Linked DNA regions of Lichenibacterium dinghuense. The protein of the gene in region 1 interacts with the protein of each later gene in a pairwise test. Links are inferred from orthologs where the notes say so. Each region holds a gene or a part of one and is shown on either strand. Other genes may lie near its edges. The genes, in order: secD and pheT.

Evidence for each region.
Region 2: the proteins of secD (region 1) and pheT interact in binary tests that used the Escherichia coli proteins (3 or more experiments, as listed by UniProt). The link is inferred for Lichenibacterium dinghuense from one-to-one orthologs.

What each region holds. Positions count from the first base shown.
Region 1 is NZ_JAJLMN010000001.1:5,156,452-5,159,752, reverse strand. What follows is about bases 68-3,058. They hold secD (protein translocase subunit SecD), read right to left. Parts: upstream 2,361-3,058; coding sequence 774-2,360; downstream 68-773. Other genes in these bases: L7N97_RS24775 (GCG_CRPN prefix-to-repeats domain-containing protein), read left to right, coding at 2,969-3,058; yajC (preprotein translocase subunit YajC), read right to left, coding at 2,410-2,763; secF (protein translocase subunit SecF), read right to left, coding at 68-760. Also shown: more of secF, read right to left, coding at 1-67; more of L7N97_RS24775, read left to right, coding at 3,059-3,250. UniProt on the Escherichia coli protein: Part of the Sec protein translocase complex. Interacts with the SecYEG preprotein conducting channel. SecDF uses the proton motive force (PMF) to complete protein translocation after the ATP-dependent function of SecA.
Region 2 is NZ_JAJLMN010000001.1:483,122-486,525, reverse strand. Bases 190-3,283 are described here. They hold pheT (phenylalanine--tRNA ligase subunit beta), read left to right. Parts: upstream 190-568; coding sequence 569-2,998; downstream 2,999-3,283. Other genes in these bases: L7N97_RS02265 (acyl-CoA dehydrogenase), read left to right, coding at 3,105-3,283; L7N97_RS02275 (hypothetical protein), read left to right, coding at 190-550. In the rest of the region: L7N97_RS02280 (hypothetical protein), read left to right, coding at 1-113; more of L7N97_RS02275, read left to right, coding at 110-189; more of L7N97_RS02265, read left to right, coding at 3,284-3,404.

The DNA.
Region 1 (3,301 bases):
GCAGGGCCAGGAACACGGTGGTCGCGGTCATGATGGTGCGCGGCAGCACGGCGTTGATCGACATGTCGATCATCTCGGCGGTCGACAGGCGCTTGTACTTGCGCATCACCTCGCGGATGCGGTCGAGCACGATCACGGCCTCGTTCAGCGAATAGCCCACGATGGTCAGGATCGCGGCGATCGAGGTCGTGTTGAACTCGAGGTGGGTGACGGAGAAGAAGCCCACCGTCAGCAGCAGGTCGTGCATGGTGGCGATCACGGCGCCGACCGCGAACTGCCACTCGAAGCGGAACCACAGGTAGACCAGCACGGCGAAGATCGACACGACGACGCCGATGGTGCCAGACTGCACGAGCTCGCCCGACACGCGCGGGCCGACCACCTCGACGCGGCGGAACTCGTACTTGTCGTCGAGGGCGCTCTGCACCTTCTTGACGGCGGCCTCCTGGGCGGCGTCGCCGCCCGGCTGCACGCCGAAGCGCAGGGTCGCGTCCGTGTGGTTGCCGAAGCCCTGCACCTCAATGTTGCCGAGGCCCGTGCGCTCGCCGAGCGAGCGGAGCTGCGACAGGTCGGCGTCGCCCTGCTTGGCGCGCACCTCCATCAGCGTGCCGCCGGCGAAGTCGATGCCGAAGTTCATGCCGACGAGCACGAACATCACCACGGACACGATCGAGAGGACGGCCGAGAACGGGTAGGAGAAGCGCCGGAAGCGCATGAACCCGAATTTGGTGTTCTCGGGCGCGAGGCGGAGGAGCGGCATCGGCGTTGCTCTCTCAGATCGGCAGGCGCTGCGGGCGCTTGGCCCGGTACCACAGGGCGATCATCATGCGGGTCATGGTCACGGCGGTGACGATGGAGGTCAGGATGCCGAGGCCGAGCGACACGGCGAAGCCGCGCACCGGGCCGGAGCCGAAGAGGTAGAGGATCAGCGCCGCGACGAACAGGGTGACGTTGGAGTCGACGATGGTCGCGAAGGCGCGCTTGAAGCCGGAATCCAGCGAGGCGATCACCGAGCGGCCGGCGTGGTTCTCCTCGCGAATGCGCTCGTAGATCAGCACGTTGGCGTCCACCGCCATGCCGATGGTGAGCACGATGCCGGCGATGCCGGGGAGCGTCAGCGTGGCGCCGAGCAGCACCATGGCGGCGAAGATCAGCATGATGTGCACCGCAAGCGCGATGTCGGCGAAGACGCCGAATACGCCGTAGGTCAGCAGCATGTAGCCGACCACCAACACGCCGGCCACCAGCGCGGCGCGCTCGCCGGCGTCGATCGAGTCCTGGCCGAGGCCGGGGCCGACCGTGCGCTCCTCCACCACGGTGAGCTTGGCCGGCAGCGCGCCGGCGCGCAGCAGCACGGCGAGGTCGTTGGCCTGCTGGATCGTGTAGCGGCCCGTGATGACGCCCGAGCCGCCGAGGATGGGCGTCTGGATCACCGGGTTGGTGACGATCTGGTTGTCCAGCACCACCGCGAAGGGCTTGCCGACGTTGGCGGCGGTCGCCTGGCCGAAGGCTTGGCCGCCGCGCATGTTGAACTGGAAGCTCACCTCGGGCCGGCCCTGCTGGTCGAAGGAGGGCTGGGCGTTGGTGAGGTCGGCGCCGTCCACGATCACGCGCTTCTGGATCGGCAGGGTGCCGGGCTCGCTGTTCTTGTAGAAGGGCAGGTTCTCGACGTCGGCGGGGCTGTCGCCGGGCTCGGCGTCGAGGCGGAACTCCAGCTTGGCGGTCGTGCCGAGCAGGTCCTTCAGGTGCTGCGTGTCCTGCAGCCCCGGCACCTCGACCACGATGCGGTCGTTGCCCTGGCGCTGGATCGTCGGCTCCTTGGTGCCCGACTCGTCGATGCGGCGGCGCAGCACCTCGATCGACTGGTCGACCGCGCGGTGCACCTTGTTGGCGATGCCGGCGTCGGTGAGCTGCACCTGGACGAGGCCGTCGCCGCTGTCCGTGACGGTGTAGTCCTGCACGGCGCCGGTGAGCGAAGCGCCGAGCGAGCGCGACGCGTTGTCGAGCGCGCCGACGATCTTGGCGCGCTCGGCCGCGTCCGGCACGCGGAACTGGATGCCGCGGCTCTGCACGCCGATGCCGCCCGCCAGCTTGACGTTGTTGTCGCGCAGGAGGCGGCGCGCGTCGTCGCGGAGGTTGTCGACCGACGTCTTGGTCAGCGACGCCGTGTCGACCTCGAGCAGAAGGTGGGCGCCGCCCTGAAGGTCGAGGCCGAGCACGATGGTCTTGGCCGGGCCCGGCAGGTAGCGGTCGAGCTCCGCCCGCGCCCCGGGCGACAAGAGGCTCGGCAGCACGATGAGGGCCGCGACCAGCGTGCCGAGGAGGATCGTGACGACTTTCCAGGTCGCGAAACGCATCATGGCTTGTGTTCTTCGTTCTGGCGAGGAGCGCCGGAGGCGGCGCTCCGGGTCAAACCTTGGCCGCGGCCGGCGCGTCCTTCACGGGCTCGCCTTTGGCGCGGACCTCCGTGATCATGGCGCGGGCGATCCGGACGCGGACGTTGGCGGCGATCTCGACCTCCACCTCGGTGGCGTCCGTCGACTTAGTCACCTTGCCGATGAGGCCGCCGGCGGTCACCACCGTGTCGCCGCGGCGCACGGCGGCGATCATCTCGCTGTGGAGCTTCTGCTTCTTCTGCTGCGGGCGCAGCAGCAGGAAATACATGATGACCAGGATGGCCGCGAAGGGCGCGACCTGGAGGAACACGTCGGAGCCGCCGCCGAAGGCGCCGGCGGCCTGGGCATAGGCAGGGGTGATGAACACGCGGAGTCTCCATGGGTCGCGTCGGGACACCCCTGGCCGCGGCTGGCCCGCGTCTTAGACCCGCGCGGGCGCTGGAGCAATGGCGCGACGGTGACGCGCCTGTGCCCCCTTGGGAGCGTCGCGCTCCCGCCCGGAACCTTCGACGGGCCCCCCGGTTCGGCGGAAAGGCCGGCGGTGGGCCGAGCCGGTTGCAGGAAGGGACGCCATGAGGCTGAAAGCTTTGTTCATCGCCGCCGCGGCCGCGGGCCTGATCGCCGCGGGCGGCGCGGAAGCCATGCCGGTCGCCGGCCTGTCGTCGGTCGAGGGTGCCGCGCCGCTCGTGCAGGTGCGCGGCGGCTGCGGCTTCGGCGAACACCGGGGCCTCTTCGGCGGTTGCCGCCTGAACCGGGGCTGGCGCGGCCGCCTCCGCTATTTCCGGACCGGCGCGCCGCGCGGCTGCCCGCCCGGCCGCACCCGCATCCGGGGCATCTGCCGCTTCGTGCGCTGACGCTCCGAAGGGTCGGCCCGCCTTGACAAGGCGCGGCGGCGCTCAGCAGAA
Region 2 (3,404 bases), 4.7 Mb from region 1 along the record:
TCAATGACGCGCTCATCGCGGCCGGAGAGCGCCGTTTCGCCTACGTCAAGTTCCGCTACCTCGGCGAGGAGGCGGCCGACGAAGGGGAGTCGGCCAGAAGCTCCGAGTCATGAAGCCGGAGGATCTGCTGGATCTCGCCCGCGGACTGGCGCGTCGTGAGGCCGGGCGGCCGAGGTCGGTCTCGCTGCGTCGGGCCGCATCGAGCGCCTACTACGCTCTCTTCCACACCCTCTGCACGCTCTGCGCCGGGAGCCTCGTCGGCGAGAAGCCCTGGCGGCACTACACTCCGGTCTATCGATCGCTGGACCATAAGAAGGCTCTCGACGGGCTGAGAGGGGCCGGGCCTCGGTTGTCCGTGGTCGCGAGGGCGTTCAAGAGCCTTCAAGACAAGCGGCACGAGGCGGACTACAGCCCCGAGCCCTTCTCGCTGAACCGCGCCGACACGCTCGATCTCATCGAGGTCGCAGCGCAGGCGATCGACGCCCTGAACGCCCTCACGGCTGATGAGAAGCTCGCGCTCGCGATCAAGCTCGTCGTCAAGCCACGCTGACCCGGACACCTCGGACCCATGAAATTCACCCTCTCCTGGCTCAAGGACCACCTCGACACCGAGGCCACGCTCGCCGACATCGCCGACGCCCTGACCCGCGTCGGGCTCGAGGTCGAGGGCATCGAGGACCCGGCCGAGCGTCTGCGCGGCTTCACGGTCGCCCGCGTCATCGAGGCGACGCAGCATCCCAACGCCGACCGGCTGCGCGTCTGCTCCGTCGACACCGGCGCGGGCGCGCCCGTGCAGGTCGTGTGCGGGGCGCCCAACGCGCGGGCGGGGCTGCTCACGGTCTTCTCGGCGCCGGGCACCTACATCCCTGGAAAGGACCTCACGATCGCCTCCGGCGTGATCCGCGGCGTCGCGTCGGACGGCATGCTGTGCTCGGCCGCCGAGCTCGGCCTGTCGGAGGAGCACGACGGCATCACGGAGCTGCCCGGTGACGCGCCGGTCGGCCGCGCCTACGGCGCCTACGCCGGCATGGACGACCCCGTGATCGACGTCGCGCTGACGCCGAACCGGCCCGACGCCGCCGGCGTCCGCGGCATCGCGCGGGACCTCGCCGCCCTGGGGCTCGGCCGCCTGAGGGACGAGGCGGCGCCGGCCGTCGAGGGCCGCTTCGCCCAGCCGGTCGCGCTGGAGCTCGACCTCGCGGCGGGCGACGAGCACCTGTGCCCCGCCTTCGCGCTGCGCCTCGTGCGCGGCGTGAGGAACGGGCCCTCGCCCGACTGGATGCGGCGGCGGCTCGCCGCCATCGGCCTGCGCCCCATCAACGCGCTGGTCGACATCACCAACTACATGACCTTCGACCGCGGCCGGCCCCTGCACGTCTTCGACGCCGCCAAGGTCCACGGCGCCATCACGGTGCGCCGCGCCCGGGAGGGCGAGTCGCTGCAGGCCCTGAACGGCCGCTCCTACGCGCTCGACCCCTCGGCGGTGGTGATCGCCGACGATCGGGGCGTCGAATCCATCGCCGGCATCATGGGCGGCGAGGCCTCGGGCTGCGGCGAGGATACGACGGACGTGCTGATCGAGAGCGCGCTGTGGGACACGACCAACGTGGCCCAGACGGGCCGCCGGCTGTCGCTGTCCTCCGACGCGCGCTACCGCTTCGAACGCGGCGTCGACCCGGCCTATACCGTGCCGGGGCTCGACCTCGCGACGCGGCTCGTGCTCGACATCTGCGGCGGCGAGCCCTCCGACGTGACGCTGGCCGGCGCCGTGCCGAAGCCGGACCACCGCATCGACTTCCCCCTGAGCGAGGTTCACCGGCTGACGGGGCTCGACCTCGAGCCCTCCGAGATGCAGCGCATCCTGGAGAAGCTCGGCTTCGACCTCGTCGGGCACCCCGACAATGCCGACCGGATCGTCGTGCGCGTGCCGTCGTGGCGGCCGGACGTTCACGGCAAGGCCGACCTCGTCGAGGAGATCGTCCGCATCGCCGGCCTCGACCGCGTCGAATCGCAGCCGCTGCCGCGCGAGCCCGGCGTGCCGCGCCCGGTGCTGACCCTGCTGCAGCGCCGCACGCGCCTCGCCAAGCGCGTGCTGGCCGGGGAGGGCCTGCTCGAAGCCGTCACCTGGAGCTTCGTGTCGGACGAGCAGGCCAAGCTGTTCGGCGGCGGCAAGCCGGAGCTCAGGCTCGCCAACCCCATCGCGGCCGACCTCAGCGCCATGCGGCCGAGCCTGCTGCCCGGCCTCATCGCGGGCGCCGGGCGCAACGCGGCGCGCGGGGCGGGCGACGTCGCCCTGTTCGAGGTCGGCCAGGTGTTCCTCGGCGACGGCGAGGTCGACCAGCGCGTGGTTGCTGCCGGCCTGCGCCGCGGCACCGCCAAGGCGGCCGGCGCGGGGCGGCACTGGACGGGAGCGGCCGGCGCCGTCGGCGTGTTCGACGCCAAGGCGGACGCGCTGGCGCTGATCGCCGCGCTGGGCGTCAACCCCGCCGCCGTGCAGGCGGTGCCGGGCGGGCCGGACTGGCTGCATCCCGGCCGCTCGCTCACCTTTCGCATGGGGCCGAAGAACACGGTCGGCTTCTGCGGCGAGGTCCACCCGGAGGTGCTGCGCGCGCTCGACGTCGCGGGCCCGCTCGCGGTCTTCGAGATCACCCTCGACGCCCTGCCGGCCCCCAAGGCGAGGCCCACCAAGGCGCGGCCGAAGCTCCTCCTGTCGGACCTCCAGCCGGTGGAGCGCGACTTCGCCTTCCTGGTCGACCGCGAGGTCGCCGCCGCCGACCTCGCCGGCGCGGCGCAGGGCGCCGACCGCGCGCTGGTGTCGGGCGTGTCGGTCTTCGACGTCTACGAGGGCAAGGGCGTGCCGGAGGGGCAGAAGTCCGTCGCCATCGCGGTGACGCTGCAGCCGAAGGATCGGACGCTGGCCGAGGCCGACCTCGACGCCGTGAGCAAGCGGGTGGTCGAGGCGGTGGCGAAGAAGACGGGCGGCACGCTCAGGGGCTGACCGTTTCCGCGGCGCGCGAGCGACGCGGTGGCTCCTGGCCTTCGCCGTCGGCCGAGACTAGCATGGCTCGATGAGCGACGGCCCGCCGCCGCCGGGGAGGCCCGCCATGAACGCCCACGACCGAGTCCTGCCCAAGGCCGCGGCCTTCCAGTGGGACGACCCGCTGCTCCTCGACGATCAGCTCTCGGCCGAGGAGCGCATGATCCGCGACACGGCGCGGGACTACGCGCACGAGAAGCTCGCCCCGCGCATCCTCGCCGCCTACCGTGACGAGGCGGTCGAGCCCGAGATCTTCGCCGAGATGGGCGCGCTCGGCCTCCTCGGCGTGACGCTGCCGGAGGACTACGGCTGCGCCGGCGCGTCCTACGTGTCCTACGGCCTCGTGGCGCGCGAGGTCGAGCGCGTC